2 regions of the Rossellomorea vietnamensis genome follow, and region 2 is predicted to be linked to the other one. Evidence: a T-box and tRNA genes for the amino acid it is inferred to sense, from the RefSeq annotation. Region 2 holds a T-box; the other holds one or more tRNA genes.

Region 1 (15,793 bases), 1.5 Mb from region 2:
CCGTGTTACCGCCGTGAAAGGGCGGTGTCTTAACCGCTTGACCAATGGGCCTTAATGGCGGAGAAGGAGGGATTTGAACCCTCGCGCCAGTTGCCCGACCTACACCCTTAGCAGGGGCGCCTCTTCAGCCACTTGAGTACTTCTCCAAATATGGCTCCGCAGGCAAGATTCGAACTTGCGACCGATCGGTTAACAGCCGATAGCTCTACCACTGAGCTACTGCGGAATAATGAAATGGTGGGCCTAAGTGGACTCGAACCACCGACCTCACGCTTATCAGGCGTGCGCTCTAACCAGCTGAGCTATAGGCCCAAAAATGAATTGGAGCGGGTGAAGGGAATCGAACCCTCATCATCAGCTTGGAAGGCTGAGGTTTTACCACTAAACTACACCCGCACTAAAACATGGGGCGACTGATGGGAATCGAACCCACGAATGCCTGAACCACAATCAGGTGCGTTAACCACTTCGCCACAATCGCCATAATGTGTCTAAATATAAAAATGGTGGCTCAGGACGGAATCGAACCGCCGACACATGGATTTTCAGTCCATTGCTCTACCAACTGAGCTACTGAGCCAAATAGTTTTCGGCTTCCGCTAAGCTTCGAATCTCTTCGTCAGCTCACTCAGTCACATCCTCACGTATGTTAAATACGCTCCGGTGTTCCTTCGATCGCTTCCTCGACCTTCTCGCTTATCGAAACCCTTTTCCTTTTCAATAAACAGAACTATATTAAAAAATAAATGGCGGTCCGGACGGGACTCGAACCCGCGACCTCCTGCGTGACAGGCAGGCATTCTAACCAACTGAACTACCGGACCAGAGTTTTTTGCGCAAGCAAAATAACTACCCTTACCTTGCACCAGCAAAATAGGTTTCCATATTCTGCGCTAGCAAAAATAACTATCCATACGTGACTCATCGTGAATTATAAAGTTCCTAATTCATAAACAAATCAAAATGGTATTGCGGGGACAGGATTTGAACCTGCGACCTTCGGGTTATGAGCCCGACGAGCTACCGAACTGCTCCACCCCGCGACGATAAAATATAAAAGATAATATGGAGGAGGAAGGGGGATTCGAACCCCCGCGGGCTGTTACACCCCTGTCGGTTTTCAAGACCGATCCCTTCAGCCGGACTTGGGTATTCCTCCGTAATAAAAATGGTACTTGGTGGACCTTGTAGGACTCGAACCTACGACCGGACGGTTATGAGCCGTCTGCTCTAACCAACTGAGCTAAAGGTCCCTATTGGTAGCGGCGGAGGGGATCGAACCCCCGACCTCACGGGTATGAACCGTACGCTCTAGCCAGCTGAGCTACACCGCCAAGAAACTACTAGCTATTAGGCTTATGAATAAAACCAATGAAGTTTATTTTACTGTCGTAAAAAAAACTTGGTGGAGCCTAGCGGGATCGAACCGCTGACCTCCTGCGTGCAAAGCAGGCGCTCTCCCAGCTGAGCTAAGGCCCCAAAGAAGTGGTCGGGAAGACAGGATTCGAACCTGCGACCCCTTGGTCCCAAACCAAGTGCTCTACCAAGCTGAGCTACTTCCCGATATATGGCGCGCCCGAGAGGAGTCGAACCCCTAACCTTTTGATCCGTAGTCAAACGCTCTATCCAATTGAGCTACGGGCGCTAAATGAATTCTAGTTTTTTCACTAAGTAACGTAAGGAAAGATATTTTGCTGGCGCAAAAATCTTTGGTGCCGAGGACCGGAATCGAACCGGTACGGTAGTCACCTACCGCAGGATTTTAAGTCCTGTGCGTCTGCCAGTTCCGCCACCCCGGCAAGTCTCTGGAGCGGAAGACGGGATTCGAACCCGCGACCCCCACCTTGGCAAGGTGGTGTTCTACCACTGAACTACTTCCGCAAAAGAAATGGTGCGGGTGAAGGGACTTGAACCCCCACGCCTTGCGGCGCCAGATCCTAAGTCTGGTGCGTCTGCCAATTCCGCCACACCCGCATATTCTATTCATTTTCACATTAGAGAAAATGAAGGTAAGATATTTTGCTGACGCAAAAATCTTTGGTGAGCCATGAAGGATTCGAACCTTCGACCCTCTGATTAAAAGTCAGATGCTCTACCAACTGAGCTAATGGCTCATCTCATATAAAACCAAATGGTGCCGGCAAGAGGACTTGAACCCCCAACCTACTGATTACAAGTCAGTTGCTCTACCAGTTGAGCTACACCGGCGTGTATGTTGTGGTGGTGAATACTGCTTAAATAAAGCAATTCACCGAAGAAATGCATGGAAATATATTTTGCTGGCGCAAAAATCTTTGGTGGAGGATGACGGGATCGAACCGCCGACCCTCTGCTTGTAAGGCAGATGCTCTCCCAGCTGAGCTAATCCTCCATTGTATACAGCCTGGCGACGTCCTACTCTCACAGGGGGAGATCCCCCAACTACCATCGGCGCTGAAGAGCTTAACTTCCGTGTTCGGCATGGGAACGGGTGTGACCTCTTCGCCATTGTCACCAGACTATGTCTTGTCTCTTTTTAAGGACAAGTATTATTATATCGTGTAGATATAATTTTTCAAGGCTTTTTTATATTTTCGCATAAAATTATTCCCTGAAAACTAGATAAAGAATTGATGTCAAGAAAGCCGAATATCGACCAATTGTTGTTCATATAAATATGACTCTTTGTGGTTAAGTCCTCGATCGATTAGTATCAGTCAACTCCACATGTCGCCATGCTTCCATCTCTGACCTATCTACCTAGTCATCTTCTAGGGATCTTACTCACTTACGTGATGGGAAATCTCATCTCGAGGGGGGCTTCATGCTTAGATGCTTTCAGCACTTATCCCTTCCGCACATAGCTACCCAGCGATGCCTTTGGCAAGACAACTGGTACACCAGCGGTGCGTCCATCCCGGTCCTCTCGTACTAAGGACAGCTCCTCTCAAATTTCCTGCGCCCACGACGGATAGGGACCGAACTGTCTCACGACGTTCTGAACCCAGCTCGCGTACCGCTTTAATGGGCGAACAGCCCAACCCTTGGGACCGACTACAGCCCCAGGATGCGATGAGCCGACATCGAGGTGCCAAACCTCCCCGTCGATGTGGACTCTTGGGGGAGATAAGCCTGTTATCCCCGGGGTAGCTTTTATCCGTTGAGCGATGGCCCTTCCATGCGGAACCACCGGATCACTAAGCCCGACTTTCGTCCCTGCTCGACTTGTAGGTCTCGCAGTCAAGCTCCCTTGTGCCTTTACACTCTGCGAATGATTTCCAACCATTCTGAGGGAACCTTTGGGCGCCTCCGTTACTCTTTAGGAGGCGACCGCCCCAGTCAAACTGCCCACCTGACACTGTCTCCCACCCCGATAAGGGGCGCGGGTTAGAATTTCAATACAGCCAGGGTAGTATCCCACCGATGCCTCCACCGAAGCTGGCGCTCCGGTTTCCAAGGCTCCTACCTATCCTGTACAAGCTGTACCAAAATTCAATATCAGGCTACAGTAAAGCTCCACGGGGTCTTTCCGTCCTGTCGCGGGTAACCTGCATCTTCACAGGTACTATAATTTCACCGAGTCTCTCGTTGAGACAGTGCCCAGATCGTTACGCCTTTCGTGCGGGTCGGAACTTACCCGACAAGGAATTTCGCTACCTTAGGACCGTTATAGTTACGGCCGCCGTTTACTGGGGCTTCGATTCGCACCTTCGCTTGCGCTAAGCACTCCTCTTAACCTTCCAGCACCGGGCAGGCGTCAGCCCCTATACTTCGCCTTACGGCTTCGCAGAGACCTGTGTTTTTGCTAAACAGTCGCCTGGGCCTATTCACTGCGGCTCTCTCGGGCTTGCACCCTACCAGAGCACCCCTTCTCCCGAAGTTACGGGGTCATTTTGCCGAGTTCCTTAACGAGAGTTCTCTCGCTCACCTTAGGATTCTCTCCTCGCCTACCTGTGTCGGTTTGCGGTACGGGCACCTTTTTCCTCGCTAGAGGCTTTTCTTGGCAGTGTGGAATCAGGAACTTCGCTACTATAATTCGCTCGCTATCACAGCTCAGCCTTCGCGATGACGGGATTTGCCTCATCATCAGCCTAACTGCTTAGACGCACATATCCAGCAGTGCGCTTACCCTATCCTCCTGCGTCCCCCCATTGCTCAAACGGAAAAGAGGTGGTACAGGAATATCAACCTGTTGTCCATCGTCTACGCCTATCGGCCTCGACTTAGGTCCCGACTAACCCTGAGCGGACGAGCCTTCCTCAGGAAACCTTAGGCATTCGGTGGATGGGATTCTCACCCATCTTTCGCTACTCATACCGGCATTCTCACTTCTAAGCACTCCACCAGTCCTTACGGTCTAGCTTCGCAGTCCTTAGAACGCTCTCCTACCACTGACACCTAGAGGTGTCAATCCACAGCTTCGGTGATACGTTTAGCCCCGGTACATTTTCGGCGCAGAGTCACTCGACCAGTGAGCTATTACGCACTCTTTAAATGGTGGCTGCTTCTAAGCCAACATCCTGGTTGTCTAAGCAACTCCACATCCTTTTCCACTTAACGTATACTTTGGGACCTTAGCTGGTGGTCTGGGCTGTTTCCCTTTCGACTACGGATCTTATCACTCGCAGTCTGACTCCCATGGATAAGTCTTTGGCATTCGGAGTTTGTCTGAATTCGGTAACCCGATGAGGGCCCCTAGTCCAAACAGTGCTCTACCTCCAAGACTCTTACACATGAGGCTAGCCCTAAAGCTATTTCGGAGAGAACCAGCTATCTCCAAGTTCGATTGGAATTTCTCCGCTACCCACACCTCATCCCCGCACTTTTCAACGTGCGTGGGTTCGGACCTCCATTCAGTGTTACCTGAACTTCATCCTGGACATGGGTAGATCACCTGGTTTCGGGTCTACGACCACATACTCAAATCGCCCTATTCAGACTCGCTTTCGCTGCGGCTCCGTCTTATCAACTTAACCTTGCATGGGATCGTAACTCGCCGGTTCATTCTACAAAAGGCACGCCATCACCCGTTAACGGGCTCTGACTACTTGTAGGCACACGGTTTCAGGTTCTATTTCACTCCCCTTCCGGGGTGCTTTTCACCTTTCCCTCACGGTACTGGTTCACTATCGGTCACTAGGGAGTATTTAGCCTTGGGAGATGGTCCTCCCAGCTTCCGACGGGATTTCACGTGTCCCGCCGTACTCAGGATCCACTCAAGAGGGAATGAAGTTTCAACTACAGGGTTGTTACCTTCTTTGACGAGCCTTTCCAGACTTCTTCGTCTACCTCATTCCTTTGTAACTCCGTATAGAGTGTCCTACAACCCCAAGAGGCAAGCCTCTTGGTTTGGGCTATATCCCGTTTCGCTCGCCGCTACTCAGGGAATCGCAATTGCTTTCTCTTCCTCCAGGTACTTAGATGTTTCAGTTCCCTGGGTCTGCCTTCCATACTCTATGTATTCAAGTAAGGATATTGTTCCATTACGAACAATGGGTTCCCCCATTCGGAAATCTCTGGATCAAAGCTCACTTACAGCTCCCCAAAGCATATCGGTGTTAGTCCCGTCCTTCGTCGGCTCCTAGTGCCAAGGCATCCACCGTGCGCCCTTCATAACTTAACCGAATTGGTTGTTACATCAGGTTTAAAACCTAAAATGGCGATACTCGGTAATTTCTTGACTATCAATTTATCTTTATCTAGTTTTCAAAGAACAAACACAACTTCTATCTCGTAAGAGATAGAAAATGTTTTGATGGTTGAACCATCAAAACTGAACAAAACTTCGACGTGTCAACTTGTTTTGTAAATCTTCCTTAGAAAGGAGGTGATCCAGCCGCACCTTCCGATACGGCTACCTTGTTACGACTTCACCCCAATCATCTGTCCCACCTTAGGCGGCTGGCTCCAAAAGGTTACCTCACCGACTTCGGGTGTTACAAACTCTCGTGGTGTGACGGGCGGTGTGTACAAGGCCCGGGAACGTATTCACCGCGGCATGCTGATCCGCGATTACTAGCGATTCCAGCTTCATGTAGGCGAGTTGCAGCCTACAATCCGAACTGAGAACGGTTTTATGGGATTGGCTAAACCTCGCGGTCTCGCTGCCCTTTGTACCGTCCATTGTAGCACGTGTGTAGCCCAGGTCATAAGGGGCATGATGATTTGACGTCATCCCCACCTTCCTCCGGTTTGTCACCGGCAGTCATCTTAGAGTGCCCAACTGAATGCTGGCAACTAAGATCAAGGGTTGCGCTCGTTGCGGGACTTAACCCAACATCTCACGACACGAGCTGACGACAACCATGCACCACCTGTCACTCTGTCCCCCGAAGGGGAAAGCCCTATCTCTAGGGTTGTCAGAGGATGTCAAGACCTGGTAAGGTTCTTCGCGTTGCTTCGAATTAAACCACATGCTCCACCGCTTGTGCGGGCCCCCGTCAATTCCTTTGAGTTTCAGTCTTGCGACCGTACTCCCCAGGCGGAGTGCTTAATGCGTTAGCTGCAGCACTAAGGGGCGGAAACCCCCTAACACTTAGCACTCATCGTTTACGGCGTGGACTACCAGGGTATCTAATCCTGTTTGCTCCCCACGCTTTCGCGCCTCAGTGTCAGTTACAGACCAGAAAGTCGCCTTCGCCACTGGTGTTCCTCCAAATATCTACGCATTTCACCGCTACACTTGGAATTCCACTTTCCTCTTCTGCACTCAAGTTCCCCAGTTTCCAATGACCCTCCACGGTTGAGCCGTGGGCTTTCACATCAGACTTAAGGAACCACCTGCGCGCGCTTTACGCCCAATAATTCCGGACAACGCTTGCCACCTACGTATTACCGCGGCTGCTGGCACGTAGTTAGCCGTGGCTTTCTGGTTAGGTACCGTCAAGGTGCCGCCCTATTCGAACGGCACTTGTTCTTCCCTAACAACAGAGCTTTACGATCCGAAAACCTTCATCACTCACGCGGCGTTGCTCCGTCAGACTTTCGTCCATTGCGGAAGATTCCCTACTGCTGCCTCCCGTAGGAGTCTGGGCCGTGTCTCAGTCCCAGTGTGGCCGATCACCCTCTCAGGTCGGCTACGCATCGTTGCCTTGGTGAGCCGTTACCTCACCAACTAGCTAATGCGCCGCGGGTCCATCTGTAAGTGGTAGCTAAAAGCCACCTTTCAACATTTCCTCATGCGAGGAAATGAGTTATCCGGTATTAGCCCCGGTTTCCCGGAGTTATCCCAGTCTTACAGGCAGGTTACCCACGTGTTACTCACCCGTCCGCCGCTGATATCAGGGAGCAAGCTCCCATCAATCCGCTCGACTTGCATGTATTAGGCACGCCGCCAGCGTTCGTCCTGAGCCAGGATCAAACTCTCCGATAAAAGTTTGAATAGCTCTTTAAAAATAAATCTAGAATTAACGTTGACGTATTGTCTTGTTTTGTTCAGTTTTCAAGGTTCAATGTTTATCACTTGTCCAAGAAGCGACTTTATTAATATATCATGTTTTTCACTCTCGCGTCAACAACTTTTTTCATTTGTTTTTCGTAAATGTTGATTGCTGTATCAGCGACGTTTATTAATATAACACGCTGTTAATGCTATTGCAATATATTTTTAAGGAAAACGTAAAAATATTATTAATCCCGAGCATGTTCTGATAAATGAACATTCCCCATATACATGAGTACTACGCATTCTGAAAGGGGATTTCACTGACATGCTTACAACCGTTGCACTATTTCTATCTTTCATTATGGCCGTGTATTTATTTGCGTATTCTTATGTACAGGCCCTTAAGATATGTGAAAGTACTGTTCCTGTAAGGGGATTGACCTTTATTTTTTCAGTGGTCATGGCATTTGTATTTTCCGGGTTTACATACGTATTTTCTTAGTTCGGCGTATCGAAAAAGACTAAGGGGCTCCTTCGCTCCTTAGTCTTTTTGATTGAGGTCCACCAGCAGCCCTTCTTCCCTGTGCTCTTCATTCCCTATTGTCAAAATTTCTTCCTCCAACAGGACAGGATTATATTTATAATAAAAGTGTTTCGACGGGTTCTCCTTCAACACCCAGATCCACATGGAGTTGAAGCCCATGTTCTTGAGCTCTCCCCTGGCAATCCCGAATAATTCTTTTCCGATGCCCTTCCCTTGATAATCTTCAAGAAGATAGATGGCATACAGCTCTCCTTCATATTTACCAGAACGCTCTTTTCCAATTGAAACAAAACCGACGATTTCTCCGTCTTCCTTTTCACATACATACGTGTGATGGGAATCTGAAAGGATACTGGCCCACCTCTTTTCTCTTTCCACTATGGATAAAGACTCCAGGTAATCTTCTGAGACAATTCCCCGGTAGGTGGTCCTCCAGCTATGCACATGGACGTAAGCGAGGCTCCCAGCGTCTTGTAACTCTGCCTTTCTATAGGGCATCCGTCTTCACCTCACTGGCTTGGGTAAGCTTTTTCAGTTTTCTTTCTTCTATTAAGAAAAGGGTCACACCGGTCATAATGACCATGCCGCCCAGCACCTGAGTCATCAGCACTTTTTCCCCTAACAGCCAATAGGCCAGCAGAGATGCGCCGATTGGTTCAAAGAGAATGGCCATGGAGATCGTCGAGGTACTTAACCACTTTAGGGACCAATTAAACAATGTATGCCCGAGTAGCGTCGGGATGATGGCAAGAAGAAGGAAATAAATCCAATCTTCCTTTGGATAAGGTCCAAGACTTTCCGATTGGATCATAACATAGAGCAATAAGACGATAGAGCTTATGACATAAACGAGGTACGTATAGGTCATTAGAGACAGCCGCTTTCTGATTGTCTGTCCGAATAAGAGGTATCCCGTTATCAGGGCGCATGCAATCAAAGCCAAAATGTCTCCCCAAAGGGCGCTGCCGCTTATCCGGAAGTCCCCCCAGCTTATGATGAAGCTCCCGGCAACGGCTAAGACAGCGGATAATAAAGCCTTTGGCGTTAACTTCTCCTGAAAGAACAGGTACGCACCGATAAAAGCAAATAACGGTTGCAGTGTGACAAGCACCGTGGAACTCGCGACCGAGGTGTAGTGTAAGGATTCAAACCAAAGGATGAAATGAAACGCCAGGAATACACCGGCTAAAATCGAAAACATCCAATCTCTCACTGTAATAAGTTTCAATTCCTTCACATACTTTAAGAAAAATACCGGGGACATTAGAAGAACGGTGAAAAACAAACGGTAAAATGCCAAAATGCCTGACGGCGCACTCGATACCTTTACTAAGATGGCAGAGGTAGAAACGGAGATGACTCCGATAGCAAGGATAAGGTATGGATTCACTTTCGCATCCGACATGAGAGACCTCCTGAAATATGTAGTTCATTGCTCTATTTTATAATCAGACGAATCGAATTACTACATGAAATTTTTACAGTTTGGAAGGATTGGAGGGGGATGGATGGAGCTATTAGATACGACATTCTTGATCAAACTCGGTGTTTCAGCCGTATTGGGATTGATCATTGGTCTCGAGAGGGAATTAAAGAGAAAGCCTGTAGGACTGAAGACGTCCCTTGTCATTTGCATTGTGAGTTGTTTGTTGACGATTGTGTCCATGGAATCCGCCTATCTTTCTGAAGGATCGGACAAAGTGAATATCACCATGGACCCGCTTCGACTAGCCGCTCAGATTGTTTCGGGTATCGGCTTCCTCGGAGCAGGTGTCATCCTTCGCAAAGGGAACGATAGTATTTCAGGTTTGACCACTGCCGCGATGATTTGGGGGGCAGCAGGAATAGGGATAGCCGTCGGTGCAGGCTTTTATTTCGAAGCAACTGCAGGGGTCATCCTTTTGATCGTATCCGTTGAAGTGGTCCCGGTCATCATTACTTACTTAGGCCCAAAACGCCTGAGGGAAAAAGAATTGTCCCTTCGCGCCACGATAGCGGAGAAGAAGGAGATCAAGTCGATCATCGAGAAAATCAAAGCCGAAGAAATCACCATTGAAAATATCCGGATCAAAGACTTAAAGAATGGGCACCATCTATTAGAATTAAAGATCATTGTCGATTTCAGGAAAAAGACGGTAGACATTTACTACACCATTTCAGAGATAGAAGGAATCAAGGATGTAGAGATTGAGAGCTTATAAACGCAAGAAAGAACGAGAGGAAATCCCCTCGTTCTTTTATTTGTCCTTCTCTATTTTACTGGTTTCTTCAAGAAGCCTACCATCAGCGCTGTGATGACGGAGCCGATCAGAACCGCCAGTAGATATAAGAACGGATTTCCTTCCACTACAGGGAAGACGAATAATCCTCCATGAGGTGCCGGTAAACCGATCCCGAAGAACATGGTCAGCGCCCCTGCGATCGCCGATCCCGTCACAATCGAAGGAATCACACGGAATGGATCCGCTGCTGCAAATGGAATCGCACCTTCTGTGATAAAGGAAGCGCCCATAAAGTAAGCTGCAATACCTGCTTTTCGCTCATTGTCATTGAACTTCTTCTTAAATAAGGTTGTAGCCATGGCGAGTCCTAATGGAGGAACCATCCCTCCTGCCATGATGGCCGCATGGGGAGCCAGATTACCGCCTTCTATCATGGCAATACCGAATGTGAAGGCTGCTTTATTGATGGGACCTCCCATGTCGACTGCCATCATTCCACCCAGGATCAACCCAAGCAATATCAAGTTCCCTGTTCCCAGGCCGTCAAGCCAGTTCTGTATGCCTGTATTGACTGCACTAAGGGGTTCAACCAGGAATTGAAGCATGATCACACCTGTAATGAAAATACCAAGTAACGGATAAATGAGTACCGGCTTGATTCCTTCCAGTGCGGAAGGGAAATTCTTCGTTAAACGTTTGATTCCAAGTACGACATAACCGGCTAAGAAACCGGCAATGATCCCGCCTAAAAATCCACTTTGACCCGTTGCGGCAATCAATCCGCCTACCATACCAGGGGCAAATCCCGGTCTGTCGGCAATACTCATGGCAATGAATCCTGCAAGGACTGGAACCATCAGGTAAAAGGCATTCCCTCCACCGATCGTATTCAAGATCGCTGCAAACTCATTGTACTCGGGAGAATCAGGGTTCGCTGACTGGATGCCGAATAAGAATGAGATGGCAATCAGGATCCCTCCCCCTACCACGAATGGAAGCATATTGGATACACCATTCATGAGATGCTTATAGAACCCTGATTTTTGCTTTTTCTCAGAGCCCTTGTCGGAATCTTTCTCCTGCTCTCCCCCTTTATATATTGGGGCATCCTGTGTCATGGCTTGATTCAATAGTTCTTCAGGACGCCTGATCGCCTCGGCCACTGGGACTTCGATGACGTGTTTTCCTTTGAACCGGTTCATTTCCACTTTTGTGTCAGCTGCGACAATGATGGCTACGGCACTTTCAATGTCCTCTTGTGTCAGGACGTTCTTCGCCCCTCCTGAACCATTCGTCTCTACCTTCAGGTTCACATCCATCGTTTTCGCCTTAGCCTTTAAAGCGTCGGCTGCCATATACGTATGAGCGATCCCTGTGGGACATGCCGTTACAGCCAGGATTTTCCCACCCGGAGCAGACGTTTCAACCGTTGTCTCTTCTTCCTCACCATCATGGGCATTAATGATTTCCAAAACCTCTTCTTCCGTACCTGCTTTCAACAGTGCTTTCCGCACATCCACATCCATCAGCATGGATGAAAGGCGACTGAGTGCTTCTAAATGGGTTTGATTCGCTCCTTCAGTCGCGGCAATCATGAAGAACAAATGAGCTGGTTCGCCATCAAGGGATTCATAATCAACACCCGCTTCTGATTTACCGAACGCAATCGCAGGCGCTTTGACTGCGGATGTTTTCGCATGGGGAATCGCAATCCCTTCCCCGATTCCCGTCGTACTCTGTGCTTCCCGATTAAGAATCGCTTTCTTGAATTCATCTCGGTCCTGCAATTTACCACTTTGGTCCAAAACGGATACCAACTCGTCTATGACTCCGTTTTTCGAATGAGAAGATATATGAAGCTGAATCGTATCTTTTGTCAGTAACTCCGTTATTCTCATTTTGAACTCCCCCTCTATATGTTTGTAATCTGAATGTCTTCAAATAATCTTTCCACGTGTTCCGATGAACAGAGGCCAATGGAATAGGCAGTCGCCGATCCGGCTGAGGTACCCAAGCGGAAAGAATCCTTCACGCTCCATCCCCTGGACAGGCCTGCAAGGAATCCGGCGACCGTTGAATCCCCTGCACCGACCGAGCTTTTCAATTCCCCTTTGGGTACAGAGGAAAAAAACACCTCATCTTCAGTCAACAGGAGTGCACCTTTTTCAGCCATGGACACCATGACGTTTTCAACACCGGTATCCTTGAGTATCTTTCCGTAATGTACAGCTTTTTCAATAGAGTGGATCTCTACATCAAACATTTCCCCGAGCTCATGATGATTCGGCTTGATGAGGAATGGCTTTAAGGGCAGGACCGGTTCGATTAATTTTTTCTCAGCATCGATGATCACTTTCGTCCCTTGTTTTTGACATTGAGCGGCAATCTCCTGATAAAATGTTTTCGGAACCGAACCAGGTATGCTTCCTGCAAGCACAATCATGTCATCTGCCGTCAAGGAAGATATTTGATCGAACAGCTCCCGGATATGCTCTTCCCTGATGGAAGGCCCGCTCCCGTTTATTTCGGTCTCATCATCCGCCTTCACCTTGACGTTTATGCGAGAGGCTTCCTCTACCTCGACAAACTCTGTCCTGATATCCTCTTGATTCAAAAATTGTTTAATATACTCTCCCGTATATCCCCCTGCAAATCCAAGAGCCACACTATCCACATTCAATAAGTGTAAAACGCGGGAAACATTGATCCCCTTCCCCCCTGGAAAGGCACTTTCTGCACTGCTCCGATTAAGACCGCCTTTTTGAAAGGAATCCAGTTCCATAATGTAATCCACAGAAGGATTCAGTGTTAATGTATAAATCATGTTTTCACAACCTTTATCGTAGTTTGATTCTTCATCGCCGTATCGTGTTCTTCTTCTATAGTGTTCGTAATGATCATCGCTTTATCGAGGTCCACTATTTTACTGAAAGCAATCTCTCCAAATTTCGAATCGTCGGCAAGGAACATTGCTTCTCTTGATAACTCAATGGCCATGCGTTTCACCTGGGCCTCTTCCGGATCAGGCGTGGTGAAACCATATTGTGCATGCACGCCGTTTGCCCCCATAAATGCTTTATCAAACCGGTATTGACGAATGGAATCCAGTGCCCCACTACCGACCATCGCTCTTGTAACGGGCTTGACGTACCCACCGATCATATACGTTTTAATTCCTTTCTGAAGCAGGGCTTCCACATGGGTCAATCCATTCGTGACGACGACGATGTCTTTTTCAGGAAGATGATCGATCAGACTCAGGGTCGTCGTACCGGCATCCAGATAGATGCAATCCCCATCTTCCACCAGAGAAGCTGCGTATTGGCCGATTATCTGTTTTTCATGAAGGCTTTTGGATGATTTTTCAGAAACGCTCAATTCCTTCAATTTCCCTTGAAGCTTCGACGCTCCGCCGTGGACCCGTTTCAGGAATTTTTCCTGCTCAAGCTGTGTCAGGTCCCTGCGAATCGTTGACTCTGAGGCATTCGTTGCGTCCACGATATCCTGGATCTTAATCGCATCCTTCTCCTTCAATAAGTCTAAAATGATTCGATGACGTTCCTCGGTTAACATGGTCTCTCCTACTTTCTCCGATCGTTTGTTACCTTCATTATAATGATAACGGTTACAAAAATCAATCATTTTTAATCAAAAACATTCATAATCAGTCATATTTCAATCATAAATGAGCATCAATTGGCTAGCCCAGGGTGGGTTTGCCTGTTGAATCAGCTTTTATATTTACCTGTCAAAACCGGCTATATATTTGACAGGCAAAATCATCGGTATTTTCTCCTGTTGAAATCCTTCCATTTTTCAGCTGCTGATTTCCCCCACATAATCAGCAGCTGAACGTATAGCCACCCACAACAAAAAAAGCCAGCCCCCTCACCATCATGGTGAAAGGACTGGCTTACTATTCCCGAATTACTCGTGAGACTCTTCATGAGAAGCCTCAGGATTTTCTGAACTTTTCGGATTCGGATTTATATATTGATAATCTGAACGATCGATTTGCTTATAGCCTTCTGGCTTGTAGAAACGAAGTAAGTCTTCATATACTACTTTATCTGAGAGTTCAAGACGTTTCGTAGCTTCTTTAGACGCTTCTTCACATGCGTTGCTTCCTTCTTCTACAGGTTGACCCGTTTCGTTATCGTAACATACTCCTTTGATATCAGAGTATTCAGGTGTGATGACGTCTCCATTACGGAAAGGAACGATTTGCTTGCGATCTTTGGACAATAAGTCCTGACCGAAACTGATGTAGTCCTTGTTATCCACACCAAGAAGGTTGAATAGTGTTTCACGGACGTCCACTTGACCACCGTATGTGTGGTTGACTTCACCTTTTACACCAGGAGCGATGATAAATAACGGAACGCGTTGAAGCTGTGCATTTTTGAAATCTGTGATTTCTTCGCCTGTGACTTGTTCCATTGCTCTGTTGTGGTTTTCAGAAATACCATAGTGGTCACCGTAAAGGACGATGACGGTATCATCATATAGTCCACTTTCTTTCAAATCATTAAAGAATTGTTCCAAAGCAGAATCCATATAGTTGGCCGTTTGGAAATAACGGTTCACTACACCATCGCCGAATTGACCCGGTTCGAAGTCCGTATCATTCTCATGACGATCGAACGGGAAGTGATTCGATAGCGAAATGAATTTCGTATAGAACGGCTGTGGTAATTCTTTAAGCATCGGCATGGACTCTTTGAAGAACGGCTTATCCTTTAATCCGTAAGGAAGCTGCTCTTCAGGTTTACTCATATCATAATACGTTGCATCGTAGAACTCATCATATCCCATCGTACGATACATTTCAGAACGGTTCCAGAACGTTTTATAGTTTCCGTGGAACGCAGCTGAAGTATATCCTTCACCTTTTAAGATTCCAGGTGCTGATTGTAACGTGTTATTGGCGTTCGTCATGTAGACGGCACCCTGAGGTAAACCGAATAATCCATTTTCCATGATGAACTCGGCATCGGATGTCTTCCCTTGACCCGTCTGGTGGAAGAAGTTATCGAAATAAATCGCATCTTCTTTTTCCACTAGGGAGTTAAGAAATGGTGTTACCTCTTGACCATCGATTTCTTTCCCGATCACAAAGTTTTGCAGGGATTCCATCGATACATAAATGACGTTTTTCCCTTTTGCTTTACCGAAATATTCAGGGTTCGGATCCACTTTATTTGCTTTTACATAGTTCTCTACTTCTGATACTTCATTGCTGTCTGCCAGGGCACGCTTGGCAGATGTCTTGGAGTTCTGGATCACATCATAAATCGTGAAGTTGTGAGTACCAAGATACTTCACAAGATAGTTACGGTCAAAGCTTCGTGTTAATAGTTCCGGACGGTCGATCTCTGCAAGACCAAGGTTCAGTAAGAATACAAGGACTGCCGATGTCATGACCGCGAATACTGAACGGAAGCGTAATTTTTCCTGTGGCTTCACTTTCTTCATGATCATCAGTCCGATGATAATGAACAGGTCAGAGAAGTACAGGATATCGATAGGACTCAATAGTTCCAGTGCACTTCCGCCAAGTCCGTTATTCGTCTTAGCCTGAAATAATACCGGGACTGTAATGAAGTCATTAAAGAAACGATAGTACACGACGTTCGCATACAGGACAAAGGACATCAGGAAGTT
Region 2 (15,793 bases):
GTATATCACGACCTTGATTCCGAGTGGGAACAGGCAGCGGTTTAATGCTCTTCGGGGGCTGATCGGGTCAGGGGCGTTTCTGATCGGACCCGGGGTGGCCGGTCTGATGTTCTTGATGGGGACGCCGACTTTTGCCCTTTATATAAATGCCCTGGCCCTCTTGTTATCGGGAGTGATCACTCTCTTTTTGCCGAAGCTTGCGGATGGGGATCCGGCTCACATAAGCGGTATCAACTGGGAGATGGTCAAGGGTGATTGGCGAGTCGTATGGGGGTTCAGCAAGAAAGCTTCGTATGTGATGATCCTGTACGTATTGTTCACCTGCATGCTCGTCATGACCGCGGTGATTGATTCCCTTGAAGCCGCTTTTTCTAAAGATGTGCTGCATCTCTCTAATAGCACCTACGGATATCTGGTGAGCATTGCAGGGGGAGGATTTGTACTGGGATCTCTCCTGAATGCGGCGTTTTCTCATAAGTTTCATCATATGCACCTCATGGGTGTCGGCTCTGTCATCGTCTCTATTGGATATATCGTGTATGCATTTTCACACGGGTTCTTGACGATTGCGATTGGATTCGCTCTTTTATCCTTTGCCCTGGCCTTTGCAACAACAGGGTTCGAGACGTTTTATCAAGAACATATCCCCGTTGAAATCATGGGTCGGGTAGGGAGCCTGTATGGATTGCTTGAAGGGGTCCTTGTCATCTTGCTGACGGTTCTGATCGGACTGGGGGCAGAGGTGGTGTCGATTCGGGCTGCCGTCGCTGGAGGTTCGATCGTCATGCTTGGGGTCACCCTGGTTCTATGGGGAGCAATGAGGAAGAATTCTTGGAAAAAACAGTTAAATTATAATTCAGAATGTTATAATAAATAAAAACGCACTCATGAAGGAGGTTCGCGGATGAAGATGACGGTGGATCAATATTGGGATAAATGGGAAGAGCTGATGAGTCGGGAAGAAGCGAGCTTTGAGAAATGGGATGGGTTGGAGGATCTGTTGTTCATCGCCCAAAAAGAAGGGGATCTTTATAAGGAATTCTGCTGTCGGTTCGGAATCATGAGGACCGTCAACTATCTTGGGGAGTATGAGGAATTATTCGATCATTTCGAGTGGTGCAACGGTTTCTTTTTAGATAATGAAGAGAACTTGGAGGATTGGGTGGAAAGCTTCCTCTGGATCTATAAATGGATGGCGGAGCATTTGGTAAAGATGCCGGGCATTGAGATGGAGCTCCTGGATGCTTTTTTCAATGACTTCGAGGAAGCGTATGACCGCTACGGATACAGTCTGCGCCCTTATTATCAGCATCAGCATAAACGAGCTTTGAAGACTGGGGAAGCAGAGGACGCTCACGCCTATTATCATGAATGGCTCGCCGCAGAGCGGGATTCCCTGGCGGATTGTGAAGCGTGTGAATATCAGACACAGCTTGAGTATTTCTATTTTACCGGGGAAAAGGAGAAGGCGGCTCCCATCGAGAAGCTGTTATTATCCAAAGAAGTGTGCTGCGGGGAAATTCCGCATCTTACGTACAGTAAGCTCCTCCTTCCTTATTATGAGGACGGACGGGTGGAGCAAGCCGTACGTTACCAATCCGAGGGATACTTTTTCATTTACGATAAACCCCACTTTCTCATTGAGGCATCCGAGCATATCCGGTTTCTTGCTTTAACGGAACCTCTCAGGGGCATCAAGGTATTGGAGCGCCACATCGAGTATGCCGACAGCGGGAAAGACCCGTATGGGATGTTCTATTTTTATATGAGCGCAATCGTTCTCCACCGGAAGCTCCTGGAAGCGGGGCATCGCCCGGGATTTGCGGTGGATGTGATGAGTGAAGTGGCCGAGGAGATTGCGGGGGATTTTGATGCAAGGAATGGGAATGATTTCTTTGAGCGGGAGATGGAGAGATTCTATTCCCTCTAACAGATATTGACACTCCCATGGAATCTCTATATAATCATCTAAAATAACTGAAACATTGAAGAGGACCAGTAAAGGGATCTTGTCTTTTAAAGAGAGGGAGCGGTTTGGTGAAAAGCTCTCATGGATGAACCTTTGAACCTGCCTCCCAGTTCTGTATCGAATGAAGATATCAGCGGTCCGAAACCGTTATCATGGAATGAGTGTAAAGCTTTGCTTTGAATCAGGGTGGTACCGCCAGAAATGGTCCCTGATGAGAAGCAGGGCTTTTTTTGTTACCGTCGGGCGGTTCGTTTATATATGTGGGATTTCGCTGAAAAAATGAAAATTCCGCTGATAAAACCAATCCAACTAAAAAATGAGGTGCTCTCAAATGGCTAAAGAATTTGTAAAAGATGTAACGGGCATGGATGAAGACTTTGCCCAGTGGTACACCGATGTCGTGACGAAGGCGGAGCTGATCGACTACTCCAGCGTCCGGGGCTCGATGATCATCAGACCGTACGGATATGCAATCTGGGAAAACATCAAGGATGCCCTTGATGCGAAAATCAAGGAAACCGGGCATGAAAATGTGTATATGCCCCTTTTCATACCGGAAAGCCTGCTGCAAAAAGAGAAGGATCATATCGAAGGATTCGCTCCGGAAGTCGCATGGGTGACCCATGGCGGTGATGAGGAGTTAGCGGAACGGCTATGCGTGCGTCCGACGTCAGAAGTGTTATTCGGTGAGCATTACAAAAATATCATCCATTCCTACCGGGATCTGCCGAAGCTCTACAACCAGTGGGCGAATGTGGTCCGCTGGGAAAAGACGACCCGTCCGTTCCTCCGAACGCTTGAGTTCCTGTGGCAGGAAGGCCATACGTGCCACGAGACCGATCAGGATGCCCATGATGAAACGGTTAAGATGCTCGAAGTGTACGCAGAGCTTTGTGAAGAGATGCTGGCGATTCCTGTCATCAAAGGTCAAAAAACAGAGAAAGAGAAATTTGCCGGTGCGAAATATACGTACACGATCGAGAGTCTGATGCATGACGGGAAAGCGTTGCAATCAGGAACGTCTCACCATCTCGGGGATGGATTTGCAAAATCATTCGGCATCCAGTTCACGGACCGTGACGGCAAGCTTCAATATGTACAGCAAACATCATGGGGACTCACCACACGCATCATCGGGGCCATGATCATGGTACACGGGGACGACCGGGGACTTGTCGTGCCGCCACGGATTGCTCCGACCCAGCTGATGATTGTGCCGATTGCCCAGCATAAAGAAGGTGTCCTTGATTTTGCCTATAATCTGAAGACGCAGCTTGCGGGTGTCGCCCGCGTAGGGATTGACGCCAGTGACAAAAAGCCGGGCTGGAAGTTCAATGAATATGAAATGAAGGGGATCCCACTCCGCCTGGAAGTCGGTCCACGGGATATCGAGAACGGGCAGGTGATTCTGGCGAGACGTGATACCGGGGAGAAAATCACGGTGACGATGGAAGAGCTGGAAGGGAAAGTCGCCGCGCTTCTCGTAGACATCCAGAGCAATCTATTGGAAAAAGCGAGAGAACACCGCGAAGATAAAACGACGATCGCCAAAACGTTTGAAGAGTTCAAAACGACAGTGAATGAAAAAGGTGGGTTCATCAAAGCGATGTGGTGCGGAGATCGTGCCTGTGAAGATAAAATCAAGGAAGAAACAAGTGCCACATCACGATGCATGCCGTTTGAACAGGAGCAGGTGTCCGATACGTGCGTGTGCTGTGAAAAGGATGCCAAACAGTTGGTCTACTGGGCGAAGGCGTATTGAGTTCCACCTGACAGGGGACTTTCGCACCTTTCCGGACTTTTTCTGACTAAAGTCTTCTTTTTTCTATGTTTACTTAATAAATATAGGTAAAGGAGGCGTCGATTAATATGGATGTGGGACTCATCGTCATTTTTTTCATGGTATTCGTGGTAATCAGCCTATGGATCGTGCATTCCAAGCTCAACCGGATCACCGAGCATGTTCAGCAGCTTGATGAGGAGTATTTATCCGATGAGGAAATCGAGAAGGAATTAGAGGAAGAATGGAATAATGAGAAATAACGAAGAAGGCGTTTCTCCGTAGAGAGGCGCCTTCCGTTTTTATAAAAAGGCTCTTTTCGCATACTTTGTTGTTAAGGAAGCGAGTGGTGGTTGATTTCCGCTGCAGGTGCTCGCTTTCCGCGGGGCGTGAGTTGAGCCTCCTCGGGCTTTGCCCTGTGGGGTCTCAACTTTCCCGCTATTCCCGCCGGAGTCGAGCACCTTCCGCTCCAATCAACTTTACGGGGATAAAGGACTAATCTACTAGCATACACGTCGAAAAAACACCTTTTCACAGTGTGGAGTGACCAATTGTAGCTGATAGTAAGATGCAAATTCATTCATTATTCTCTACTCAGCTCTGTCACGGTATCTCTTCAAGATGGTGATGGGAACGGCGTAGACTCCTGCGGAAAAACGGGCGTGCCGAGACCCCGGAAGCGAAAGCTGAGGAGGCTTGGCCGTTCGTCCGCCGGAAAGCGAAGCCGTTCCCATCACCATCTATCGCACTCACACATAGACAGAGCCTTGGAGTTCCTATGTAAGAAAACAACAATTCTGAGAAAAGAACTACCAATCTACTTAGGTGGTTGGTACTATTAACGTAATACATATAAAGGAGGGCGCAGAGGATGAAGCATAAGGACTTAACGATCGAAACAGCACGGTTGGTGATCAGGCCCTTCGTGAATCAGGATTATGAAAACTGGTTGAGGGAACATCTGAACAGGCTCCCGTCACAGCATAAATATGATGTCGGCTATCAGGATATGAGCGAGTGCACGGAGTTCTGGTTCAGGGAGATGCTTGAAAAGCATGACGAAATGATCGAGGGGGATCAGGTGTATATCCTCGGGATCTTCCTGAAAGAAAATGGCGCCAACATCGGGACGATCGATTTCTCGACGCTGATGCGGTACAACTTTAACTGGGGAAGGGCGGGCTATACGGTGCATAATCGTTACTGGAACCGTGGTTACGGGAAGGAAGCGATGAAGGCAGCCCTTCAGCTCGCATTTGTGAAATTGAATTTTCACCGCATCGAAGCTCATATCAATCTGGATAATACGCCTTCCATCCGTCTTGCGGAAGCCGTGGGCATGGAGTATGAGTGCACACGAAAAGGGTTCATTTATGAGTTTGGGGAGTGGACGGATAATCTGGTGTATTATGTGAATGCGGGAGAATAGAAAAAGGCCGGAATCAGCTGATTCCGGCCTTTCGTTTATGGTTGTAATCCTTCGATCGTCATCTCTTTTACAGGGAGGAAGGCTTCTCCTGTATCCATATACGTGACGTTGACCTTATCATTTTCCTTCAAGTAGATGGCAAGTAAGCTGTTTTCGGAAGAAACGATATAATTTTTTCCGTTATCCAAGAGGAAGGAAACGACGGTGTAGTCCCCGGATTTTTCTTTGTAGACCCGGACGACCGTACCATTTGCTTGCTTCTCCTCGGCTTTCGAGCTGCCGTCGACGCTTCCGCCGCCGCGTTGCAGGGCGGTTTTATAAGCTTTCAATGCCTGATTTGGAGTGTTCGCATAAGCTGAGATTTCAGGGTTGGCGGCTGATACGATGAAGTAGTTCTGTAAGAAACCATTCGCATCAAGGACCGGAGTCAGCCAGCTTGCTTCACCGTAGAAGTTATAGAGCACAGGCATTTCGCCGTCCCATTTCTTCTCGATGAATTTCTTCTGGATGATCTGCAGGGCACCTTGTGAATCCATGTACGATTCTTCAAGATTTCCTGTGTAGAATGTCGCTTCACCCGTTCTTGAATTGGTCAGGGAGTACCCCAGCATGGAATCGACGCCTTCTTTTGGCGATGTGAAATCGGTGAAGTAGTACATGTCACCATTTTCGTCAAAAATAGGGCTCACGTTCGCTTCCGTTCCTTCATCAGATGGCAGTTTCACATCCGATTTACCGAAGCGGCTGTTCCAGAAACCTTTCACATAGTTACCGAAATAGCTGTTCTGAAGGCTGACCGTTTCAGGAGAAACCGCGCCGTCGATGAACGCCGGTACATCTTTGATTGCATAGGACTTCGTTTTACCGTTCTCGGGGTCGACCATGACGATTCCTTTTACATCGAAACCGTTACGGGCAGAGATGAAGTTTCCGTACGTCTGGATATAGAACGGTTTACCATCATCATCGATTTCAAGCTGGACGTCCCCGTTGAAGATTTCCTTCGGATAGTTCAAGCGGATATGACGCTCCACTTTTTTATTGAAGTACGAAGAAGGTGTGTACACCATTTCTTCTTTGATGAATTTAGGGTTGGCGTTTGAATCCGTGGCACTCAGCTTGAAGTAACCGGGTGTCGAATCCCCTTTGAACCATTTAAAGAAGCCGGAGAATTCGACAGGTGCGATGTAGACATACTCACCGTCCACCTTCTGGATCTGCAGGTTGCCGAGCTCATAATAGCTTGTATTCGGAACCTGGCCGAACGCTTTCTTCATTTTGTTACGGGCGAATTGTGGAGGGACGCTTGCAGGCGTTTCCTTTTCGTCAAAAGCCTCGATCTCTGTTTTGACATCCATTTTCGCCGATTCGAATTTTTCATCGGCATTGAAGACGAACGCTGTCAGGAAGTAGGCACCGACGAAGATGCTCGCCAGGAACAGAATTCCTTTTATCATCCGTTCTTTCCCTGTGGCAAATGCTGCCCCGAAACCGGAGGCGATGATCAGGAGGATCCATATGCTCGTGAAATTCTGATCGAGATTCGATAGATAATAGAATAGGAATACCACAACGGTCGTGATGAGTAATGTGGCTCCAAATAGTGCAGGGAAGGATGGATATCCCTCTTTTTTATGTTGTTTTTTCATGACGGCCATCGGTACGAGCAATAAGGCCATGACCAAACCGACAATCAATGAAAATAGTAAGATGTTTCCCATAGTGTTCCCCTTTCAAGGTTGTGATTCTGTTTATAGTGTATATACGGATGAGGGGGCGGGGAGGTTTCATTTGTTTTTGCCGCATACCCAACCCACTCATCATCCGTTATAATAGGAAGAAGTAACCACTCAGGAGGAAAGTATGGATATATTTGATATAGCGAAGCTAGCCGGGGTGTCGAGGAAAACGGTGCAGCGGGTGTTGAATGATTCGCCCCAGGTACGGACCGAAACCCGGGAGCGGATCTTGAAGATCATGGAGGAGCATCAGTATCAACCGAATGTGTCAGCGCGGAGACTGGTGAAGAAGAAGACCCATACGATCGGGCTGTTCATCATTCAGGACCCTGGTAAGGATCGGATCTATTCCGACGATCTTTTTTACAGCGTGGTGATCGGGGCGGTGATCAATGCCTGTTCTCTTCGGGGGTATAAGGTGCTCGTGACGATGGCGGAGGTGGATAATCCGTCTCCCGTGTTGAAGCTTTACCGGGAAAAAAGCATCGATGCAGGAATCATCATCAGCTGGAGCAGCGTCCAGTCGATCGTCGATGAAATCCTTTCCGCCAACTTTTTGGTCGGGGTTTTCGATCAGAACAACTTGACCCATCGTACTTCTTCCATCCCCATGCCTGTATTGGAAAATGAAGCGAGTGCCATGGAGGCGACCCGTCACCTGCTTCAGCTTGGGCATGAAGAAATCGGCATCATTACGGGGGACCAAGATAATCCTGCAGCGGTGGAGCGACTAAATGGCTACCAAAAGGCATTGAAAGAAGCAGGGATCAGAGTGAAGCCGGAGTACATCTATACGGGCAGGTTTGTGGAAGAGTCGGGAAGGGACGCCGTCCATCATTGGATCCGGCAGGGGGATCTTCCTTCCGCTATTTTCTGCTCCAATGATCATATCGCTTTCGGGGCCCTCAAGGCATTGAAGGAAGCGGGCCGGGATGTACCAAGGGACGTTTCACTCATCGGTTTTGATAATATTTTGCTGACAGAATACACATCGCCTGCCCTTTCGACCATGAACGTTCCGAGAGTGGAGATGGCGGTAGCGTTAGTGGAGGAGCTGATACAAAGGGTTGAAGGGGAGCCATATGAAACGATGAGTCCTTTTCAAGCTACTTTGGTGATCAGGAATTCTTGCTTAGAGAAAAAAGCCTGATTCCCTTAGGGGCGGGCTTTTTCTATTGAAAGGGAAATCATTATGGTAGAAAAATGTTGTCAAACGATCGTGGTGGTTTTATAGTTATATACAAATGTCCCACGTGAGACATAAATGAAAACAGGAGGAGTTCACATGTTAAAAAAAGCAGTCACTTCGTTTACCGCTGCATGTCTCATCATGACTCTGCCACCCGCGAACATAGGTAGTGCCGCCCCACAAAAAGACAAACCTTTTCACCTCAAAGATTCAACCTTAAAAGATAGAACGATAGAAGGCGACCTCGTGATCACACCGGCTGCCGGAAAGGATATCACCCTTGAAAACGTGACGGTAGAAGGGAAGACGCTGATCAAGGGAGATGCACCCGATACACTTCAATTGACAGATTCCGAGTTGAAGAGCCTTTCAGTTAAAGGACCTGGTCATTTGTCGACGATCACGGTTTCCGGGGATTCGGTCGTTGAACAAACCTTCCTCGAAGGAAATGTGTTATTGGAAGAAAACGAGATTACGTCCGAAGGATTTCAAGACGTTACGGTCTCGGCATCAAATGTGAAAACGAAAAACGCCGATTTGAAAGGTGAATTCGATACAGTTTCCACGACAGGGAAAAAAGGAGAAGCAGAACTGGAGCTTGACGGCATTGCCGATCGGTTAGAATTGAACACGCTTTCAAATGTCTCCCTTACGCCTGATGGGATGGTGAAGGAGCTCCTCGTTTCGAAAGCAGGGAAAGGGTCGGCCATCGATGGAGAAGGTTCCATCGAAAAAGCCACGCTGGAAGGCGCCATCGTTTGGAATGGAAAAGAAACAAGTGAAGCCTCTTCTATTGTCACGCCATGGACCCTTGTGTGGAATGATGAATTCAATGAGGATGAGATCGATCGCGACAAGTGGACGTTCGATATCGGCAACGGATATACCGATGCGAACGGTACCTTCATTTCAGGATGGGGAAATAATGAAAAGCAATACTACACGGACCGTCCTGAAAATGCGAGGACTGAAGACGGGAAGCTTCTGATTACGGCTAAAAAAGAAAACTATCAAGGATACGGCTATACGTCCTCCCGTTTAAAGACGAAGGGCCTGTTTTCCAAGACGTATGGAAAATTTGAGATGAAGGCCTCCCTTCCGGTTGGAAAGGGATATTGGCCGGCTTTCTGGATGCTTCCGGAAGATGACCGGTATGGCGGATGGGCTGCTTCCGGTGAGATTGATATTTTAGAAGCACAGGGCAGCAATCCGGGTGAAGCAATCGGGACGCTTCATTACGGGGAATCGTGGCCGAATAATAAATACACCGGTGATCACTATAGCTTTGAAGATGGATCGACGATTGCCGACGAGCATGTGTACTCCGTTGAATGGGAGCCGGGGGAAATCCGCTGGTATGTGGATGGGAAACTCCGCCAGACCCAGAACAATTGGTACAGCAAAGGGACCGGCAACGCTGCCAACTTCACGTACCCTGCGCCGTTTGATCAATCTTTCCATATGCTGTTGAATCTTGCGATAGGCGGAAACTTCGACGGTGAACCGACGGAAGAGACGATGTTCCCTCAATCCATGGATGTGGATTATGTACGTGTGTATGACTTGACGGGAAGACCGTATCAAACGCCGGAACTGCCGGAATTTGAACAAGCTCCATTGCCTGACGATGCGAAGCAGCCACTCGAAGACGGAAATCTCATGTACAATACCGGATTTGATGGGGAATGGGAAGACGTTGACGGGATTCCGGGAGTGGAAAATACGGATTACTGGTACTTCTTGACCGTCCCTGACTTCGGCGGGAAAGCCAATGTCTCCCTTGATCAGATCGAGGGAAGGAATTTTGCCAAAGTGGATGTGGAAGAACCGGGAAGCCAGCCTTATTCCGTTCAGCTCATCCAGGACGTATCACTCGGGAAGGGCCGTTACTACCGGGTATCCTTCGATGCAAAATCGACGGGATCACGGAAGGTCAATGTAAAAGTCGGCGGGGGTGAAGCCAGGGGATACAGTGCCTATTCAAACAGTGAATCTTTTTCACTGAAAGATGGGGTGGAATCCTATGAAATGGTCTTCCAGATGACCGAAGAAAATGATTTGGCAGCCCGTGTGGAATTTAATCTCGGATTGTCCAAGCTCCCTGTTTGGCTCGGAAATATCCGGGTGGAGGAGATCCCGCCTGTCGAAGTGGATCCGGATGCTACCAAACCTGAACTGCCGACGGGGAACCTTATATACAATGGGACGTTCGACCAGGGATTCCCTGACCGCCTTCTTTATTGGCATCTGCTAGGTTCCGGGAATGCGTTGGGAGTGGACCCTGACGAGCGGTTATTCTCAGCCAAGCCTTCCAGCGAAACGGAAGAAGCCGGGCTGGTGCAAAAAGGCATCCAGCTTAAGGGGTTGAATGAATATGAATTGACGTTCGACGGAGTGGCAGAAAGTCGTCGTGATATACAGATCGAGATGAGAAGCAAGGATGGGGAAGAGGTGTACGCAACGGAAACGATCCCTCTCACCGCTGATTGGGAGAAGCATGACATGACGTTCACGATGCCGGATGTGACGGATTTGGAGTCACATCTGGTGATTGATCTGGGTGGCAGTACCCATGAAGTGAAGATCGATAACCTTTCGTTAAAGAAGAAAACGGGACCTCCGGGTGCAAATGTCATCCAGAACGGATCGTTTGATTCTGATTTAGAATACTGGGCGAATTACATCCATTTCGATGCTTCTGCCGGTATCTCTTCTGAAGACGGACAGGCAAAGATCTCGATCGGAAGCGAAGGGAACGAAACATGGAGTGTACAGCTTTTCCAAGAAGGACTGAAGCTTAAGCCGGGAGTGGAATACACCCTTTCCTTCGATGCGAGTTCGACGGTCGACCGGACGATGGAAGTGACGATTGAAAATGCTGCGTATACACGCTATTTATCAGAAGTCGCTCAGTTGGGTGGAGAGATGACGCATTATGAGTATACGTTTACGCCACCTGTGGGCGAGGACACGAGCCTTAAGTTCCTGATTGGAAAGAGCGGTTCGTCGATTGGTGCTCATGATGTAGTGATTGATAATGTGGAATTGAAGTAGGAGTGTGGGGCACGGCGTCTTGTTTTGCGGCGCTGTGTTTTTTTTGTGGATGAAGTTGACTGAGCGCTCGGTCTGGGAGGGGGCGGGTTTTGTCGGCAATGAAGAACGGTCAATATCCAATCCCTTCACCTCCAAAAAAAAGAAGCAGCCGACATCAGCTGCTTCTTTCCATTATGACAATGCCTTTTCCGGTTTGATTGGATGCAATCGTCCGTCTTCATCCCGGAATACGATGTGCTCACGCCCGAATTTTGTCGGTGTATCGATCCCTGCGGCAGCGGCCAGGTTGTACAGGCCTTCGCGGAGGGAGATGATGTAGTTGCAGACGCGAAATGACTTTTCTTCGACGATCAATGCCCGCTGCAGCTTCTTGTCGGTGGTGGCAACGCCGACGGGACAGTTGTTCGTGTGGCATACTTGAGCCTGGATGCAGCCTACGGAGAACATCAGTCCACGGGCGATGTTGACAAAGTCTGCACCTAGGGCGAGTGCAAAGGCAATCTTGTCGGGTGTTAACAATTTTCCGGAAGCGAAGATTTTCACTTTGTCCCGGACGCCGTGTTTCACCAGGGTGTCGTGAAGGAAGGGAAGGGCGGATTTGATCGGGACTCCGGCAGAAGCCGCCAGTTCCTGATACGATGCACCTGTTCCTCCTTCTCCCCCGTCCACGGTGATGAAGTCGGGATGTTTTCCTGACGTGGCCATATAGGAAGCGAGGCTTTCGATATCATCCGTGTTCCCGACGACCAGTTTGATTCCGACGGGTTTGCCGCCGACTTCCCTGAGCTGTTCGATGAAATCCAGCATCTGTTCATTGTTGCTGAATTCCTTGAACCGGTTCGGACTGTCGATGGATTTCCATGGTTCCACGTTTCGGATGTTGGCGATCTCTTGTGTCACTTTTTTCCCGTCAACATGTCCGCCGCGGGTCTTGGCGCCTTGGGCGAGTTTCAATTCGAATGCCTTCACTTCCTTGAGGTCACTCTTTTTCTTGAATTCTTCCCATGAAAATTTGCCGTCCTTCGTTCTGACGCCGAATAAGCCAGGGCCGATCTGGCAGATGATGTCGACTCCGCCTTTCAGATGATGCTTGGATAATCCGCCTTCCCCGGTGTTCATCCATGAACCGGACGCAAGGTTTAACCCGGTCGATAGAGCCGTGATGGCCTGCTCTCCGAGGGAGCCGTAGCTCATGGCGGATTGACCGATGAGTCCTTTCACTGTAAAGGGATATCGGCAGGTGTGTTGCCCGATGACCTGGGCATCTTCGTCTTTCAGGAGAAAGGGATCGGCTTCAGTTTCTTCACGGTGTTCCCTTCGGCTGAGAAGATTGTCTTTATCAAGTTTGTAGACTTTGGTTTTGACTTTTTGTGAGTTGTCGATGCGGAGTTCGTCCCGTTGGACAGGGAAAAGGGTGTTTCGTATGTAATAGCCTTCCTTTTCGAAGTCCCGCTCGGATCCAAAGCCGAGCATCCGGGATTTGTATTTACCCGCCATGACGGTATTCGTGTATTCAAGTCTCGAGAAGGGTTTTCCTTCGTTGTCATTATGAAAGAGGTATTGTCTCAGTTCAGGCCCGATTTTCTCGAGGATGTACCTCATTTTTCCGAGAACCGGAAAGTTCCTCAATACCGCATGCTCCTTTTGTTTTTCATCGGTCATCCATAAATAAAGAATAAGGGCAGCAGGGATAAGCAGTGCGAGTACGATGATGATAAGGAGAATCCACTGAATGATGGATATGCTGTTCATATTCATTCCTCCATTAGGGAAAAGGAGCCCTTTTACAGGCCCACTTCTTTGTTAAAATAGTCGTTTCATGGCCTTGCGTAACGGTGGCATCTCGGCTTCATGCTTCTTGAAGAATTTCTTCATGACATGCTTTGAATAACCGGCTGCCTGTTCGAAGTTGATCTTACCGGGTAGGGGTGGCTGATCTTCGATGACACAATCGATGATGACCGGCTTATTGGATTTCGCTGCCATTTCAAAGGCAGGCTGAAGATCCTCATGTTTGATGACACGATAGCCTTCCCCTCCGCATGCTTTGGCGAACTGGGCGAAATCGATGTCCTGAAGATCCGTTTCATATTCCAGGTGGCCGATGGATTCCTGTTCATACTTGATCATGCCGATTTTACTGTTGTTCATGACGACGACGATGATCGGCAGCTTGTATTTGACGGCCGTGACGAAATCATGCATCACCATGGTGAACCCGCCGTCTCCGCATACGGCGATCGACTGGCGCTCAGGCTCTGCCAGGCCGCTTGCGATCGCCCCGGGAAGACCGCATCCCATGGTCGCCATCCAGCTGGAAATAATCATTTTCTGGTTGGTCATCTTGAAGTGTCTGGCGGTCCAGACGGTCACATTGCCGACATCGACGGACAGGATCGCATCGTCGTCTGCAATCTTCTGCAGGGCCGCAATGACTTGAGGAGCCTTCATGGGCATCGTCGCTTCAACTTCGTCTTTTTCAACATGCTTCCACCAGTTATTCATATTGTTCTGGCATTCTTCCAAAAAGGATCGGTCCTCTTTGACGGGAAGCTGTTGATTCCATCGTTTCAACACAAGGTTCGAATCTCCGACGATCCCGACGCTAACGGGGTATCTCTTACCGATTTGTGCCGGATCCGCATCGATCTGAACGGCGGGAGTATCATCGGGAAGGAAATCACGATAAGGGAACGACGTACCGATCATGATGAGAAGATCTGCTTCCTCCATGGCTTCATATGCAGGTTTCGTCCCGATTTGACCGAGCTGACCGAGATTATGGGGATGCTTGTCAGGAAATATTCCTTTAGCCGGAAGGGTAAAGATGACCGGAGCCGCGATTTTATCGGCGAAAGCCTCAAGTTCACGGGCGGCATGCCTGGATCCCGTTCCTGCAAGGATGACCGGACGCTGTGCCCTATGTACATATTCCATTCCGGTTTTCACATCTTGTTCAAGGGGAGCGGCGATGGTCGCAGCCGGGATACTGGATGTATCTTTTATGGAGTCCTTGATTTTTTGCCCGGGGATGTCGTCGGGGATGATCAGAACGGATACCCCTTTTTTTGCATAAGCGGTCCTGATGGCCTGATTCATGAGATCGGGAAGTGATTCAGGTGATGAGACCCGTTCACAGTAAACGGAAACATCAGCAAACACCCGGTCCAGATGAACTTCCTGAAAGGAATCCATGCCAAGCTCCGCAGTCGCGACCTGTCCGGCCAAAACCAATACGGGTGCTCCGTCGGCTTTAGCGTCATACAAACCATTTAACAGGTGGATGGCACCGGGTCCGCCAATGGATAAACATACCCCGATGTTCCCCGTGAGTTTGGCATACGACGAGGCGGCGAGTGCCCCGACTTCCTCATGTCTGACCTGGATGAACTCAATTTCCTCTTTTTCACTTCGCAGTACGTCGACAAAGTGATTGATGGAATCACCGGGAAGACCGAATACATGCTTGATCTTCCATTGTTCCATGATGTCGGCAGCTGCCTGCCCTGCGAGTTTATGTCCCATAGTTGTACCTCCTTTTAGTGGATAGTGATTTTTTACCACTGATGGGGATTTATTAAACGTGGGGGAAGAGGGTGGTTGCGGAATTTGTCGAGAGATGTAGAAAGGTCGATGTTTTTCCACGAACGCAAAAAAAAGCAACCGATCCACGATCAGTTGCTTTCTCCTAACACCACTTCGACTCCGAAATGGTCCGATACGACAGGTTTATTACCATCGTTAAAGATGACCCGGGATGAAGCTACATCTATTTTTTCACTGGAGAGGATAAGGTCGAGCCGCAAATCGACTGTATTCTCATCCCAACCGGCAATGTTTCCCCGGACGGTGATGCCGCTGTCCCGTTCAACGGCTACCCCGAATGTATCCAGTAGTCCTTTGGAAAGGAGATAATCGTATCCTTCATCACGAACCAGGGCATTGTTATTGAAATCGCCCATCAGGAAGAAGGGTGATTCCGGGGTGACCTGTTCCATTAAGGAGTCTACCTGGTACTTGAATGGTTCTTCTTCGTCCGTCCACCAGCCGAGGTGGCAGGAGTAGAAGGTAAGGGGCTTTCCATGATAAGAAATGGTGGCCCCTACGATCTTACGGGTTTTCCAATAGGATTGATCATGGCTTTTCGAGATGAAGAAGCGATGTTCCTCCACGATGGGGTGCTTCGTTAAAATGGCGACGCCTTCTTCGTAGACATCGTAGCCGATATGAGCGAAGTCCCAGACGAGTGTGTAATCTGTCACGCCTCTCTTCTCCAGTTCCCCAAGGAGGACAAGGGCGAAATTGTCTTTTTTGACCAGGCCATGGACGATTTCGCTTTCGATCAGCTGACTGACTTCCTGAAGGGCGATGACATCGTAGGATTTCTCCTCGATGTCATCGGCTAGAATCGAGATTTTCCCCAGCTGGTTGTCTTCCTGCCAGGAGTGACAATTCAGCGTCAGTAATTTCATGACTTACGCTCCCAGCAGGTCTTGAATGTCTGACTTGATGACGTCTGCTTTCGGACCGTAAATGGCCTGGACGCCTTTATCTTTCAGGATGAGGCCGAGTGCCCCGTTTTTCTTCCATTCCTGTTCCGTGCCGACAAGGCTTGTGTCTTTTACCGTTACAC

What was found. A T-box is a leader RNA that pairs with one kind of tRNA and senses whether it is charged. The one in region 2 lies ahead of proS (proline--tRNA ligase), so its partner is inferred to be a tRNA-Pro.
Region 1: it encodes a tRNA-Pro, which carries the amino acid that the T-box ahead of proS (proline--tRNA ligase) is inferred to sense. The anticodon was not compared.

Annotation. Positions count from the first base shown of each region.
Region 1 is NZ_CP104558.1:3,727,742-3,743,534, reverse strand. Features, by position in the region: tRNA gene N5C46_RS19190 (tRNA-Glu) at 1-51, opposite strand, end outside; tRNA gene N5C46_RS19185 (tRNA-Ser) at 56-146, opposite strand; tRNA gene N5C46_RS19180 (tRNA-Asn) at 152-226, opposite strand; tRNA gene N5C46_RS19175 (tRNA-Ile) at 236-312, opposite strand; tRNA gene N5C46_RS19170 (tRNA-Gly) at 323-396, opposite strand; tRNA gene N5C46_RS19165 (tRNA-His) at 406-481, opposite strand; tRNA gene N5C46_RS19160 (tRNA-Phe) at 505-580, opposite strand; tRNA gene N5C46_RS19155 (tRNA-Asp) at 748-824, opposite strand; tRNA gene N5C46_RS19150 (tRNA-Met) at 970-1,043, opposite strand; tRNA gene N5C46_RS19145 (tRNA-Ser) at 1,067-1,159, opposite strand; tRNA gene N5C46_RS19140 (tRNA-Ile) at 1,177-1,253, opposite strand; tRNA gene N5C46_RS19135 (tRNA-Met) at 1,258-1,334, opposite strand; tRNA gene N5C46_RS19130 (tRNA-Ala) at 1,404-1,479, opposite strand; tRNA gene N5C46_RS19125 (tRNA-Pro) at 1,487-1,563, opposite strand; tRNA gene N5C46_RS19120 (tRNA-Arg) at 1,569-1,645, opposite strand; tRNA gene N5C46_RS19115 (tRNA-Leu) at 1,711-1,799, opposite strand; tRNA gene N5C46_RS19110 (tRNA-Gly) at 1,807-1,881, opposite strand; tRNA gene N5C46_RS19105 (tRNA-Leu) at 1,890-1,974, opposite strand; tRNA gene N5C46_RS19100 (tRNA-Lys) at 2,039-2,114, opposite strand; tRNA gene N5C46_RS19095 (tRNA-Thr) at 2,133-2,208, opposite strand; tRNA gene N5C46_RS19090 (tRNA-Val) at 2,296-2,371, opposite strand; rRNA gene rrf (5S ribosomal RNA) at 2,382-2,498, opposite strand; rRNA gene N5C46_RS19080 (23S ribosomal RNA) at 2,667-5,602, opposite strand; rRNA gene N5C46_RS19075 (16S ribosomal RNA) at 5,800-7,351, opposite strand; gene N5C46_RS19070 (hypothetical protein) at 7,689-7,865, shown strand; gene N5C46_RS19065 (GNAT family N-acetyltransferase) at 7,905-8,405, opposite strand; gene N5C46_RS19060 (DMT family transporter) at 8,395-9,312, opposite strand; gene N5C46_RS19055 (MgtC/SapB family protein) at 9,416-10,108, shown strand; gene N5C46_RS19050 (PTS fructose transporter subunit IIABC) at 10,159-12,027, opposite strand; gene pfkB (1-phosphofructokinase) at 12,042-12,953, opposite strand; gene N5C46_RS19040 (DeoR/GlpR family DNA-binding transcription regulator) at 12,950-13,771, opposite strand; gene N5C46_RS19035 (lipoteichoic acid synthase) at 14,057-15,793, opposite strand, start outside.
Region 2 is NZ_CP104558.1:2,222,223-2,238,015, reverse strand. Features, by position in the region: gene N5C46_RS11630 (MFS transporter) at 1-877, shown strand, start outside; gene N5C46_RS11625 (hypothetical protein) at 905-1,930, shown strand; T-box leader at 1,977-2,182, shown strand; gene proS (proline--tRNA ligase) at 2,301-3,731, shown strand; gene N5C46_RS11615 (hypothetical protein) at 3,839-4,012, shown strand; gene N5C46_RS11610 (GNAT family N-acetyltransferase) at 4,621-5,178, shown strand; gene N5C46_RS11605 (DUF3159 domain-containing protein) at 5,214-6,899, opposite strand; gene N5C46_RS11600 (LacI family DNA-binding transcriptional regulator) at 7,042-8,067, shown strand; gene N5C46_RS11595 (carbohydrate binding domain-containing protein) at 8,203-11,160, shown strand; gene N5C46_RS11590 (FMN-binding glutamate synthase family protein) at 11,332-12,912, opposite strand; gene N5C46_RS11585 (pyruvate oxidase) at 12,964-14,685, opposite strand; gene N5C46_RS11580 (endonuclease/exonuclease/phosphatase family protein) at 14,835-15,632, opposite strand; gene N5C46_RS11575 (PTS transporter subunit IIBC) at 15,636-15,793, opposite strand, start outside.